One region of the Pseudarthrobacter lactosi genome, then DNA from elsewhere that is predicted to be linked to it. Evidence: riboswitches for the same ligand, from Rfam matches in the RefSeq annotation. Region 1 holds a riboswitch; the other holds the start of a gene.
What was found. A riboswitch is a leader RNA that binds a small molecule or an ion and turns the genes downstream of it on or off. The one in region 1 is predicted to bind glycine.
Positions count from the first base shown of each region.

Region 2: it holds a riboswitch for glycine, as region 1 does, so the genes downstream of both, gcvP (aminomethyl-transferring glycine dehydrogenase) here and gcvP (aminomethyl-transferring glycine dehydrogenase) in region 1, are expected to answer to the same signal.

Region 1 is NZ_JBVAYS010000002.1:20,377-27,696, forward strand. Features, by position in the region: gene ACZY0Q_RS10025 (Dps family protein) at 1-372, shown strand, start outside; gene ACZY0Q_RS10030 (MFS transporter) at 469-2,055, opposite strand; gene ACZY0Q_RS10035 (TetR/AcrR family transcriptional regulator) at 2,122-2,661, shown strand; glycine riboswitch at 2,756-2,853, shown strand; glycine riboswitch at 2,855-3,000, shown strand; gene gcvP (aminomethyl-transferring glycine dehydrogenase) at 3,052-5,916, shown strand; gene ACZY0Q_RS10045 (lipid II:glycine glycyltransferase FemX) at 6,179-7,252, shown strand.
Region 2 is NZ_JBVAYS010000001.1:1,815,234-1,822,553, reverse strand. Features, by position in the region: gene ACZY0Q_RS08410 (F510_1955 family glycosylhydrolase) at 1-568, opposite strand, end outside; gene ACZY0Q_RS08405 (DUF305 domain-containing protein) at 653-1,282, opposite strand; gene ACZY0Q_RS08400 (hypothetical protein) at 1,985-2,146, opposite strand; glycine riboswitch at 2,765-2,862, shown strand; gene gcvP (aminomethyl-transferring glycine dehydrogenase) at 3,024-5,876, shown strand; gene gcvT (glycine cleavage system aminomethyltransferase GcvT) at 5,899-7,011, shown strand; gene gcvH (glycine cleavage system protein GcvH) at 7,185-7,320, shown strand, end outside.

The DNA.
Region 1 (7,320 bases):
TTCCGGGACCTTCACCTGCAGCTGGACGAAATCGTGGATGCCGCCCGGCAGTTCGCGGATGATCTGGCCGAGCGGATGCGCGCCCTCCACGCCCTGCCGGACGGCCGCAGCGCCACGGTGGCAAAGTCCACCAGCCTGGCCCAGTTCCCCGAAGGCCTCATCAACACCAAGGACGCCATCGAGCGGATCGTTGCTGCGCTTGAGGCTGCCGTGGGCACCATGCGCAAGGTCCATGACGAAGTGGACGAAGAGGATCCCACTACCGCGGACCTGCTCCACGAATTCATTGCCAAGCTGGAACAGTATGCGTGGATGGTGAACGCCGAGACCATGAAGGCCTCCGCCAGCGTCACCGCCCCTGACGCCAAGTAGGCTCCGGCCGATAGTGAGGCCACAAGCGCCCGGCGCCGGAATGACTTCCGACGCCGGGCGCCCTTGTGCGCTCGCTGGCTTGCGGGCGGCGGTGCCCTAGTCCGCCGTCGGAACTTTCCGGAGTACGACGGCGGCGAGGACTGCCGCGCTCGCCATCAGTACCAGCGCAATTGCCGCAGTGGTGTGGACGCCCGAATCAAACGCCAGGCGAGCTGCACCGCGGAGCGCTTCAGCCAGCGGCGCAGGCAGGCTGGTGGCCAGCTCCACTGCGCCTGCCAAAGTTTCGCCGGCCTGGTGCACGGCAGTGCCTGACGCCGTTTCTTCCACCCCGGCCGGCAGCAGGAGATTCCGCTGGTAGGAAGCGGTCAGGATGGAGCCCAGCACTGCAGTCCCCAGCAGGGACCCCACCTCATAGCCCGTCTCCGAAATGGCGGCCGCCGCTCCTGACTTCTCTGCTGGCACGGAGCCCAGGATGAGGTCATTGGAAATGGTCTCCGCCGTGCCCACCCCCAGTGCGAGGATCAGCAGCGCGGCCAGCAGGAGGGCCGGGCCGGAGCCGTGATCACCAAAGACCGCGATTCCGTAGCCGGTGGCACTCAGTGCCAGGCCACCCGCCACCACAAAGCCCGGACGCACTTTCCGGACCAGCGGCACCACTGCCAGGCCGGCCAGCACCGTGGCCACCAGGGCCGGGATCATTGCTATTCCGGCGGCCGACGGTGTCATCCCGTCCAGGAGCTGCAGGTGCTGTGCGAGGAAGAGAATGAAGCCGTTGAAGGAAAACAGGGCCAGCACGTTTGCCGTGATGGCGGTGCTGAACACCCGGTTGCCGAACAGGGACATGTCCAGCAGGGGGCTGGCCAGCCGGTGCTGGCGGCGGACAAAGACGACCCCCATGGCCAGGCCAAAGACAACAAGCCCCAACGGAGCGGCCCCGAAACCTTCTGTCGCCAGTTCCTTGATCCCGTACACAACGGGCACCATAACCAGCAGGGACAGGGCGATGCTGGGCACGTCCACCCGTCCGGGCCGCGGATCCTTTGATTCCGGGATGAACGCCGGACCAAACGCCAGCAGGGGCAGCATGATGGGCACGGCGACCAGCAGGATGGCGCCCCACCAGAACTGCTCCACCAGCCAGCCCCCAAAGATGGGACCCAGGGCGGCCCCGCCGGAGAAGCCGGCTGCCCAGATGGCTACGGCCAGCCGGCGCCGGTTCGGGTCCGGAAAAATGTTGCGGATCAGCGACAGGGTTGAGGGCATCAGCATGGCGCCGAAGAATCCCAGCGACGCCCGTCCGGCTATCAGCCACTCCGCGCTGGGGGCAAACGCTGTTGCTGCTGAGACCGCCGCGAATCCAACGCTGCCGGTCAGCAGCAGCCGTCGGCGCCCGATCCGGTCGCCCAGGCTGCCCATGGCAACCAGCAATCCGGCAAGTACCAGGGGATAGGCGTCCACAATCCACAGCAGCTGGACTCCGGTCGTTTCCAAGCTGCTCGCGATGGCCGGAAGCGCAAACGTCAGCGCGGTGTTGTCCACCGCAACCAGGAGCACCGGAAACATCAGCAGGGCCAGCGCGAGCCAGTCGCGCCAGGGCGCCTTGGCGGGCCCTGACGGCTGGACCTCGGCTGCGGTCGCGGAGGTGCTTCGGGTGGTCTGGTTGGACTGTGCGGACAACGTCATGTAATAACTATACCGTCCAGACGGTATAGTTAAGAAACCGGACCCGGAGCGGGCATGATTGAAGCCATGGCCAGAAATCCCGTCGCACGCGATGCAGTCCTTGATGCTTTTGAAGAACTCCTGATCGATGTGGGGGAGCGGGCTGCCACATTGGACGCCGTGGCCAAGCGGGCCGGCGTGTCCAAGGGTGGATTGCTCTACCATTTCCCCAACAAGGAAGCGCTGATCGCTGCGGTACTGGAACGGTTGGACCGACTGGCCGCCGAGGACCTGGCACTGATGGCGGCAGCAGCCGAAGGTGCAGCCACCTACTTCATCCGTTCCTCGGTCTGGTCCGATACGCCGATGGACCGCTCTTTCGTGGCCGCCACGCGGCTGGCCGAAGTGGCCCATGAAGAGGCCCGGCGTCGCTTTGCCGCCATCCAGCAGCAGTGGTTGGACCTGATCGCGGCCGACGTCGGTCCGGCCATGGCGAAAGCCGTGCTGTATATGGGGGACGGGTTGTATTTCAACGCCATGTGGGAAAGCGGCACCACCGGGGACGGCCGGGGCCGCCATGGAGACGTCGAGGAGCTTCTCGCCGCCGTGGAGCGGCTGCGCGGCTGAACCTGACGACCCCATTTGCCCGGCGGCGCGGGGCGTAGGAGAATTGGACCTCGTGGCGGCCATCTGTGGCCGGCACGACATCTGAATATGCCTTTGATCTGCGGCGGGAGAGTTCTGTTAGTAGGTGCAACAGGCGCCGTAGGAGCAAATCCTCCCCAGGAATCTCTCAGGCCCACGTACCGCCGCGGCCAGGCAACTCTGGAAAGTGGCAGGCCGTACGCCTGAAGCGTCCCGGATCACTCCGGAATGTCAGGACCGCTGTGCCCACCGACGGTGCAAGCGCAGCCTAGCGGAAGCAGGCTGCGCGGAAACTCTCAGGTCCCAGACAGAGCGGGGAGGAACCCGAGTCGATGTGGCGTACCTTGCGCCGCCTTAGTAATGGAGTTCCTTGTGAGTGTTAATTCGGCCTCGGCCACTTTCGTTGACCGGCATATTGGCGCCCGCCGCCAGGCCGATATCGACTCCATGCTCAAGGCTGTGGGCTACGGCACTGTGGACGCACTGGTGGACACCGCCGTTCCCGACTCCATCCGCCAGGCCCAGCCGCTGGCCCTCAAGGACGCCCTGAGTGAGGTTGAGGTCCTTGCCGAACTCCGGAAGCTTGCGGCGAAGAACAAGACGGCCGTGCAGATGATCGGCCAGGGCTATTACGACACCGTGACGCCCGCGGTGATCCGCCGGAACATCCTCGAAGCCCCGGCCTGGTACACCGCGTACACCCCGTACCAGCCCGAAATCTCGCAGGGCCGGCTCGAGGCGCTCCTGAATTTCCAGACCATGGTCCAGGATCTCGTGGGCCTGCCCATCGCGAACGCCTCGCTGCTGGATGAAGCCACCGCCGTGGCCGAGGCGGTGCTGATGATGCGCCGGGCCAACAAGAACAAGGACGCCCGGGACGGCAAGACGGTCCTGGATGCCGATTGCCTGCCGCAGACCATCGCGATCGTCAAGGGCCGGGCCGAGGCGCTCGGGTTTGAGGTGGAGGTCGCTGACCTGTCCACGGGCCTGCCCGAGGGCGTTATCAACGGCATCGTCCTGCAGCAGCCCGGCGTGTCCGGTCGGGTCTTCAACCACGCCGACATCATCGCGGCTGCGAAGGAGCGCGGCGCGCTGGTGACGGTTGCTGCTGACCTGTTGGCGTTGACGCTGATCACCCCTCCTGGGGAGCAGGGCGCGGATATCGCCGTCGGCTCCACCCAGCGTTTCGGGGTGCCGCTGTTCTTCGGCGGCCCGCACGCGGCGTACATGGCGGTGGCGAAGGGCCTGGAGCGGTCCATGCCGGGCCGCCTGGTCGGTGTCTCGAAGGACAACGCCGGTGTCCCCGCGTACCGTCTGGCGCTGCAGACCCGTGAGCAGCACATCCGCCGGGAGAAGGCCACGTCCAATATCTGCACCGCGCAGGCGCTGCTGGCCATCGTTTCCTCCTTCTACGCCGTTTACCACGGCGCCGACGGCCTCAAGGCAATCGCCGAGACCACCCACAGCCACGCTGCAACCATCGCCGCATCGCTGAAGGCGGCCGGCCTGGACGTCCTGCACACATGCTTCTTTGATACCGTCACGGTTTCCGTGCCCAGCAAGGCCGCGGCTCTTGTGGCCGCCGCCGAAGCCAAGGGCATCAACCTGCGCCACATCGACGGCGACACCATCGGCGTCTCGGCCGACGAAACCACAACCCCGGCCATCGTCGCCGGTGTCCTGGACGTCTTCGGCGCCGCCGTGGTGGACTTGGCCGCCGGCACAGACACCCAGTTTGCACTGGATACCGCCGTCGAACGATCCTCCGAGTACTTGCAGCATCCGGTGTTCAACACGCACCGTTCCGAGACCCAGCTGCTGCGCTACATCCGCAGGCTTTCGGATCGGGACCTTGCGCTGGACCGGACCATGATCCCGCTGGGTTCGTGCACCATGAAGCTGAACGCCACCGCGGAGATGGAAGCCATTTCCTGGCCGGAGTTCGCCTCGATCCACCCGTTCGCCCCGGACTCACAGACCGTAGGCTGGCGCGAACTTATCGGCGGGCTGGAGTCTGACCTCGCGGAAATCACCGGCTACGACCAGGTGTCCCTGCAGCCGAACGCCGGTTCCCAGGGCGAGCTCGCGGGCCTGCTGGCGATCCGCGGCTACCACCTCTCCCGCGGCGATGACCAGCGCACGGTCTGCCTGATCCCGGCCTCGGCCCACGGCACCAACGCCGCCTCCGCCGTCCTGGCCGGCATGAAGGTGGTTGTTGTCGCTACCGCTGCGGACGGCAGCATCGACCACAAGGACCTGAACGCCAAGATCGAGGCGAACAAGGACGTCCTCTCGGCCATCATGATCACCTACCCCTCCACGCACGGTGTCTACGACGCGGACGTGACCGAAATCTGCGACGCCGTGCACGCGGCCGGCGGCCAGGTCTACGTGGACGGCGCCAACCTCAACGCCCTCGTGGGCCTGGCACAGCCGGGCAAGTTCGGCGGCGACGTCTCGCACCTGAACCTGCACAAGACCTTCTGCATCCCGCACGGCGGCGGCGGACCCGGTGTTGGCCCGGTCGCAGCGAAGGCCCACCTGGCACCCTTTATGCCCGGTGACGCCAACAAGGCAGCCCACGAAGCCGGCCACGGCGTGGCCATCAGCGCCTCCAACTACGGCTCCGCAGGCGTCCTGCCGATCTCCTGGGCGTACGTGAAGCTCATGGGCGCCGAAGGCCTGACCGAGGCGACGAAGTCGGCACTGCTGGCGGCGAACTACGTTGCGGCGCGGCTGAACAAGTACTTCCCTGTCCTCTACACCGGTGAAGGCGGACTCGTGGCGCACGAGTGCATCCTGGACCTGCGCGAGCTGACGGCCAGGACCGGCGTCACCGCGGAAGACGTGGCCAAGCGCCTGATCGACTACGGGTTCCACGCCCCCACGCTGGCGTTCCCGGTGGCCGGCACGTTGATGGTGGAACCGACGGAGTCCGAGGACCTCGTGGAGATCGACCGGTTCATCGATGCGATGATCACCATCCGCAAGGAAATCGACCAGGTGGCCAACGGTGACTTCAGCGTGGAGAACAGCCCGCTGCGCCACGCACCCCACACCGCGTCCGCCGTCGTATCTTCCGATTGGAACCGCGAGTACCCGCGCGAGCAGGCCGCCTTCCCCCTCGCCTCGCTCAAGCAGGACAAGTACTTCCCGCCCGTCGGCCGCATCGACGGCGCAGCCGGAGACCGCAACCTCATCTGCTCCTGCCCGCCGCTGTCGGAGTTCGAAGACTAGGGTCCGGGCCCGGACCCGGCAAGCCGGGCTTTTCACGCGTGCTGCTCCTTCGTCGCTCTGACGCACGCTTTCGAAAACCCCGTCCCGCCGGCCCTCGGTGGTCTACGGTATCCGGCAGCATGCTCCCCACCGTCCCCCTAGCCTCGCAAGCTCGGCCAGGGAACCCTGACGGCGTGGGCCCAGCGGATGCCGGGGACCTGCCGCCGTGACCGGAGGCTTTAGACTTGTGGCTACGCAACCCCTGAGATTGGACACGTCCGCCTTGCGAGAATTCACCGCCCGCTTTGCCACAGCGGAGGAAATTGAGAACTGGGACAAGCACGTCACGGCCAACCCGAACGGCGGCAACATGCTGCAGTCCGCCGCCTACGCGTCCGTGAAGAACGGCAGAGGCTGGGCCGCCCGCTTCCTGGTCCTGGAGTCTGCCGGGACCGCCAGCTACAACCTGGTGCTGGAGAAAAAATTCCCTGTGCTGGGCCGCCTGTGGTACCTGATCAAGGGCCCTGACCTGGGTGGCGTCGAGGACCTCAAGCCGGTGTTGGACGCGTGCGCTGCATTTGCCCGGAGCCGGAAGCTCAACGTCTTCACCATCAAGATCGAACCTGACGTTGTGTCCACCCCGGAAGCCGGGGCGCGGCTCGCCGCCGCCGGCCTGGTGAAGGCCCCGAACATCCAATCCAATGACTCCACCGCGTTGCTGGACATCGCTGCACCGGAGAACCAGGTCTTCCGGTCCATCTCCTCCCGCGCCCGCAACGCGATCCGCCGGGCAGAGCGCGAAGGCTGCGCAGTGGTGCAGCCGGAGCCGGGTCCGGAAACGTACCGGGCGCTGTATGACCTGATGGCGGACACCGTCAACGCCAAGGGCTCCATGCCGTTGCGCAGCCTCGAGTACTACACACGGTTCTGGGACGAATTCTGCACCCGCGGCCAAGGCAGCTTCTTCTTTGTTTATGAGGACGGCAAACCCAGCGTGGGCGCCTTTGTGATCAACTACGGATCCAAGGCGACCTACAAGGACGGCGGCTCCACCCAGAACAGGAAGCAGTACGGCGATTCGCACCTGGTCCAGTGGCAGGCCATCCGGAGAATGCAGGAACTCGGCTGTACCGAGTACGACTTCTGCGGCACACCGCCGTCCGCCCTGATCAAGGACAAGACCCACCACCTGTACGGCATGGGCATGTTCAAGACCAGCTTCACGAAGACGGTCACGGACTTCGTCGGCTGCTACGACTACGTGCTGTCGCCCGTCAAACATGCCCTGTGGGTCAAGGGTGCGGAACGGATCTTCCGCCGGCTCGAAACCGCACGCACCGGCCAGCAGTTCTACTGACAGCCCGCCAGCCACGCTCACCATCCACACCACGAAGGCCAGCGTCTGCCCCAGGCGGCAGCGCGGCC
Region 2 (7,320 bases), on a different contig from region 1:
GGGTGGTGGCGAGGACGGTTTCACTTTCCGGGGTGCCTGCCAGAACGGCGGGAACGAACCCGGCCGTGGCAGGTGACCAGGATTTCCCGTCGGGGCTGGTCAGCAGTGTCCCGTCGTAGGCGACGATTCCGGATTTGGTTGCCGTGAGGGCATGGAAGTCCGATTCACCCTGGCGGGACAGCTGCTCCCAGGTCTTACCGCCGTCCACAGATTTGATCAGGCCCATGGGGTTGGGCAGATCCGAGCCGGGGCCCGGGTGCCCGGAGGCGTAAAAGACGCCCTGGTCGGCGGCGGCGGTGAACCCCATCAGGTCGTTGGTCTCCCCGATTTTGGTGGCGGGTGACTTGGCGACGTTGAACAGGCCTTCATGGGTGGCCAACAGGACCTGATCGGTTTCGCGGTTCACGCTTAGCCCGTGGACGTGGGAGCTGGGGAAACCGGCGGCCGCTGTGGACGGTTGGGTGCCGGTGGTTGAGCCGGAGGAACAGGCGGACAAGGTAAGTAAGAGGGCGGCGGCCGCGGTGAGCCCAGCGTCGGGACGTCCTCGGTTCATAAATTGCAGGGGCACGGGGAACTCCAGAGTGATCCGGGAAATGTGTATGGGGGGAGGCACCGACCCTTAGGGGGCGGGGCCGGTGCCGTGGTGTGCTGGCTACAGGGTGGCCAGCAGGTCTTTCATTTCCTGGATTTCGGCTTCCTGGGAACTGACGATGTCCTTGCTGAGCTGGACCGCGTCAGCGTTCTTGCCGTCGGTGGTCTCGGTCTTGGCCATCATGACGGCGCCTTCGTGGTGGGCGATCATCTGGGTGAGGAACAGTTTGGCGGCCTCGGAGCCCTGGGCGGCCTCGAGTTTGGCCATGTCTTCCTCGCCCGTCATCCCGGACATGCTGTGTCCAGGGGCCATGCCGGTTGGCATTTCGGTGGGCTGTCCCCAGTTCTCAAGCCAGCCGGTCATCTCCTCAATCTCCGGTCCCTGGGCGGCCTTGATCTTGGTGGCCAGATCGGTTACCGCGGCGGGAATGCCTTCCTTCTTGAGCATGACGTCGCTCATGGACACGGCCTGGGCATGGTGGGGGATCATCATCTGCGCGAATATGCTGTCAGCGTCGTTGAAGTCAGCCGAGGCTGCTGCCGAAGTTGCCGGGGCTGAGCTGGAGCTGCCGTGGTTCGTTCCGGGCATGCTGCCGGTCGCCGAACTTCCGGCTTCCGGTCCGGCGGAGCATCCGGCGAGGGCCATTGCTGCGGCAATGGCGGCAGCGGAAATGGTCAGGATCTTTTTCATGAAAATCAGGGTCCTCAAAAAGTATCAGCGGGCGCGTGGCGCGCCTTTCGGTTTGCGTGCAGTGACGGCCGCGCCCCTGGGGCGGGCCTGTTTCATGCGTGCCGTATGACTGGATGGTGCGCCGGGAAGAACACGGCGCCGTCGAGCAATTTACGTCCGGCTGATACAGAGGTCACCAGGGGAGGGGCTACCCGGCGAATAGGAATAGTTCCTGCTGGCCGCAGCCGCGACCCCTAAGTCCGGTAACGCGTGGGGTGCTGTTCCAGGCGCAGGGGCTGACAGCGACGTGTTCCCCGGGGACAGCACGCAGGCATTGCCCCCGGCGGACATCTCGGGGCAGGAACCTGCAGGGGCACACGAAGACGACGATCCAGTTACTGCTTGAGTAACTGCCCTCCCGTCCGGCGACGCCCCTGTTGCATGGGAGTGGCCGGCGGGAATGCTTGGCATGTGTATCGTTGACTCGCCGCCGACTGCTGCCGGCATGCTGTGCGCGGCACTTATATGGTGCGCCCCTGTCATGATGTGCATGCCGAAGATGCCGGCGATGATGGCCAGGGCCGCAGTCAAAAATCCTGCACGTAGGAGGAACGCGGTGAGGGGACCACGGGATGGTGCGGTCATAACGATTCCTCCCTTCCGTGCAGGTTCGAAGCTTTAAGCCTACCGGCAGGAGTTTTCCTGCCGGTCAGCATTTCTGGTTCAACGTACCTGGGCGGGATTGAGTTTCACCCTCCGCAGCAGCTGGGCGTTCAGGGCCACCACGATCGTGGACACGGACATCAGCACAGCGCCGGCTGCCGGGGACAGTACGACCCCGGCGAAGGCAAGAACACCGGCGGCCAGGGGGACGGTGGCCCGCATGTTCGGGTTCGTCCATCCTCGACCCTTTGGTGCAATACTGGTCGACTTTCGACATGCCTGCGCGCACGGCTCTCGTCTCTTCAACCGAGCTTTCAAACGAGCGCTCTCGCTCAAGGCACACGAGACAGATGGTGACTTGCTTGCACACCTGCTCGAGCCAAGCTTCACGGCCACGCCCAAACCGCATCAGAGGCTTTATATTTATGCGGCCACTCTGGCGTTCATGCTCCGGTCACACACGAGCGGCTCTGGCTGGCATCTGACTTTCAAGACTCAGGTCAGAAAACTCGACATTGAGCTTCGAGCGCCAGACGGGTCGCAACTCATCTCTCCGAGCGTGAGCATGGGATTTCCCGCCAACTGGGCTGAGTTGGACATCTGGAAGCCAGCGTCCTGACATCGACCGGCCGCGAACCGGCGCAAGCTACCAGCGGTCGTCTTCCCACGCCAGACCCCGATTTCTCATCGATTGCTCCGTAGGGGCCGTTTTGAGGGTTCAGAAGGGCCCCTACGGAGCAATCGATGGTGATGCGACGCCGTTGCCACTCGAAATCTTGCACGCGGCCCGGAATCGGGCTAACCTGTGAGACGTGTCACTGATGAAGTGGCACATGCTTTTGATCTGCGGCGGGAGAGTCCTGCCGGTACGTTCAGCAGGCGCCGTAGGAGCAAATCCTCTCCGGGAATCTCTCAGGCCCACGTACCGCCGCGGTTAGGCAACTCTGGAAAGTAGTCCGGCAACGGGCTCACCGACGGTGCAAGCGCCACCCTGCGAAAGCAATGGGGGTGCGGAAACTCTCAGGTCCAATACAGAGCGGGGAGGAACCCGAATCAATGTGGCGTACCCAGCACGCCACCTGAATTATGGAGTTCCTTCATGACCGTTCAGTCAGCACCAACCACCTTCGCGGATCGGCATATCGGTGCCCGCCGCCAGGCCGATATCGACACCATGCTCAAAGCCGTTGGCTATGACAGCGTCGACGGCCTCGTGGACGTTGCCGTCCCCGACTCCATCCGCCAGGCCAAGCCGCTGGCCCTCAAGGACGCCCTCAGCGAGGTTGAGGTCCTTGCCGAACTCCGCAAGCTCGCGTCGAAGAACAAGACGGCCGTGCAGATGATCGGCCAGGGCTACTACGACACCGTCACGCCCGCGGTGATCCGCCGCAACATCCTCGAGGCCCCGGCCTGGTACACCGCGTACACGCCGTATCAGCCGGAGATTTCGCAGGGCCGGCTCGAGGCTTTGCTGAACTTCCAGACCATGGTCCAGGACCTCGTGGGCCTGCCGATCGCGAACGCCTCGCTGCTGGATGAGGCCACCGCCGTGGCCGAGGCCGTGCTGATGATGCGCCGGGCGAACAAGAACAAGGACGCCCGCGACGGCAAGACGGTCCTGGATGCCGATTGCCTGCCGCAGACCATCGCGATCGTGAAGGGCCGCGCCGAGGCCCTCGGTTTCGAGGTGGAGGTCGCTGACCTGTCGACGGGCCTGCCCGAGGGTGTCATCAACGGCATTGTCCTGCAGCAGCCCGGCGTGTCCGGCCGGGTCTTCAACCACGCCGACGTCATCGCCGCAGCCAAGGAGCGCGGCGCGCTCGTGACGGTTGCTGCTGACCTGTTGGCCTTGACGCTGATCACCCCTCCGGGGGAGCAGGGCGCGGATATCGCCGTCGGCTCCACCCAGAGGTTTGGGGTGCCGTTGTTCTTCGGCGGCCCGCACGCGGCGTACATGGCGGTGGCGAAGGGCCTGGAGCGGTCCATGCCCGGCCGCCTCGTCGGTGTCTCCAAGGACAACGCCGGGGTCCCGGCCTACCGTTTGGCGCTGCAGACCCGTGAGCAGCACATCCGCCGTGAGAAGGCCACGTCCAACATCTGCACCGCGCAGGCGCTGCTGGCCATCGTCTCCTCCTTCTACGCCGTCTACCACGGCCCCGACGGCCTCAAGGCAATCGCCGAGCGCGTCCACCACAACGCCCGCACGCTGGCCACCACGCTGAAGGTCGCCGGCCGCGAACTGGTCACCGAGACCTTCTTCGACACCGTCACCGTCCGCGTCCCGGGCAAGGCCGCCAAGGTCATCGCCGCCGCCGAAGCACGCGGGATCAACCTGCGCCGCATCGACGAGGACACCATCGGCGTCTCCGCTGATGAAACCACGACGACGGATGTCCTCTCCGCGATTGCCGTCGCCTTCGGTGCCGGTCCCGTGGTGGACGCGAAGGGCTTTGAGCTGCCCGAATCGGTCCTCCGTTCCTCCGAGTACCTGCAGCACCCGGTGTTCAACACGCACCGTTCCGAAACCCAGCTGCTGCGTTACATCCGCAGGCTGAGCGACCGGGACCTGGCGCTGGACCGGACCATGATCCCGTTGGGTTCGTGCACCATGAAGCTGAACGCCACGGCGGAGATGGAAGCCATTTCCTGGCCGGAGTTCGCCTCCATCCACCCGTTCGCCCCGGACTCCCAGACCGTGGGCTGGCGCGAGCTCATCGGCGGGCTGGAAGCTGACCTCGCGGAAATCACCGGCTACGACCAGGTGTCCCTGCAGCCGAACGCGGGTTCCCAGGGCGAGCTCGCCGGCCTGCTGGCGATCCGCGGCTACCACCTCTCCCGCGGTGATGACCAGCGCACGGTCTGCCTGATCCCGGCCTCGGCCCACGGTACCAACGCCGCCTCGGCCGTCCTCGCCGGAATGAAGGTTGTTGTTGTTGCCACAGCTGCGGACGGCAGCATCGATCACGCTGACCTGTACGCCAAGATCGAGGCCCACAGGGACGTCCTTTCGGCCATCATGATCACCTACCCTTCCACCCACGGCGTCTACGACGCCGACGTGACCGAAATCTGCGACGCCGTGCACGCGGCCGGCGGCCAGGTCTACGTGGATGGCGCCAACCTGAACGCGCTCGTCGGTCTGGCGCAGCCGGGCAAGTTCGGCGGCGACGTCTCGCACCTGAACCTGCACAAGACCTTCTGCATCCCCCACGGTGGCGGCGGACCGGGTGTTGGCCCGGTCGCAGCGAAGGCCCATCTGGCACCCTTTATGCCAAGTGACGCCAACAAAGCAGCGCACGAGTCCGGTCACGGCGTGGCCATCTCAGCGTCCAACTACGGCTCCGCCGGTGTCCTGCCCATCTCGTGGGCGTACGTGAAGCTGATGGGTGCCGAGGGCCTGACCGAGGCCACGAAGTCCGCGCTGCTCGCGGCAAACTATGTTGCCGCACGGCTGAACGAGTACTTCCCGGTCCTCTACACGGGCGAGGGCGGTCTGGTGGCGCACGAGTGCATCCTGGACCTGCGCGAGCTGACGGCGAAGACCGGCGTCACCGCGGAAGATGTGGCCAAGCGTCTGATCGATTACGGCTTCCACGCCCCCACCCTGGCGTTCCCGGTTGCGGGCACGCTGATGGTGGAGCCCACGGAGTCCGAGGATCTGGTGGAGATCGACCGGTTCATCGATGCGATGATCACCATCCGGAAGGAAATCGACCAGGTGGCCAACGGCGACTTCAGCGTGGAGAACAGCCCGCTGCGCCACGCACCCCACACCGCGTCCGCCGTCGTGAGTTCCGATTGGACCCGGGCCTACCCGCGTGAGCAGGCCGCCTTCCCGCTCGCCTCGCTCAAGCAAGACAAGTACTTCCCGCCCGTCGGCCGCATCGACGGCGCCGCCGGAGACCGCAACCTCATCTGCTCCTGCCCGCCCATCGAGGAATTCGCGAACTAGTTTCGTGTGAAAGGCTTTCATAATGACTGAGAACTACACCGCTCTTTACGAAGAGCACAAGAAACTCGGCGCTTCCTTCACCGATTTCGGTGGCTGGCAGATGCCCCTGAAGTACAGCTCCGAGCTGGCCGAGCACCACGCGGTGCGCAAGGCCGCCGGCCTGTTCGACCTCTCCCACATGGGCGAAGTCTGGGTCACCGGCCTGGAAGCCGGCGCGTTCCTGGACTACGCGCTGGTGGGCAAGCTCTCCGCCATCGCGGACGGCAAGGCCAAGTACTCGCTCATCTGCGACGCCGACGGCGGCATCATCGATGACCTCATCGTCTACCGCTTCGGCGACGAGAAGTACCTCGTGGTCCCCAACGCGGGCAACGCCCCCACCGTCGCCGTCGCCCTGGCCGAACGCGCCGTGGCGTTCAACGTGAAGGTGGAGGACGCCTCCGCCATCACCTCGCTGATCGCGGTCCAGGGCCCCAAGGCCGAGGCCATCCTGCTCAAGCTGACCGACGAGGCCCAGCACGCACTGGTCACCGACCTGAAGTACTACGCGTTCAACGAGCTCACCGTGGCCGGCCACAACGTCATCCTGGCCCGCACCGGCTACACCGGCGAGGACGGCTTCGAGCTCTTCGTAGCGAACGACGGCGCCGCCTCCCTGTGGGCGTCCGTCGCCGAAGCAGGGGCCGAGTTCGGCATCGTTCCGTGCGGCCTCGCCTCACGCGATTCGCTCCGCCTCGAAGCCGGCATGCCGCTCTACGGCAACGAGCTTTCGCTCGAACGCTCACCGTTCGACGCCGGCCTGGGTGGCGTTGTGGCACTCAAGAGCAAGGAAGGCGACTTCGTGGGCCGCTCTGCCCTGGAAGCCGCCAAGGAAGCCGGATCCAAGCGTAAGCTTGTGGGCTTGAAGGGCCTGGGACGTCGTGCCGGCCGCGGTCACTACCCGGTGCTCAAGAACGGTGCCGTGGTTGGCGAAGTCACCTCCGGCCAGCCCAGCCCCACCCTCGGCTACCCGGTCGCGATGGCCTATGTCGACGTCGAGCACGCCGAGATTGGCACCGCCCTGGACATCGACCTGCGCGGCAAGGCAGAACCGTTCGAGGTTGTCGCCCTGCCGTTCTACAAGCGCCAAAAGTAGCCCAAGTCCGGAACCGGCAGGCCGGAGTTTTCACGCGTGCTGCTCCTTCGTCGCTCTGACGCACGCTTTCGAAAACCCCCGCCCGCCGGCCCCGCCAAACGCTCTCTCACTTATTGCGGTGTTTGGGCGAACGCTCTCTCACTTTTGAACTCCAAACTTAAGGAATACACAACATGGCTAAGGTTGCCGCTGAACTGAAGTACTCCGCCGAGCACGAGTGGATCTCCACTGATGGCTCCGGGCCGTCCGTTGTTGGCGTGTCCGCTGTTGCCGCTGAGGCGCTGGGCGACATCGTCTACGTGGACCTGC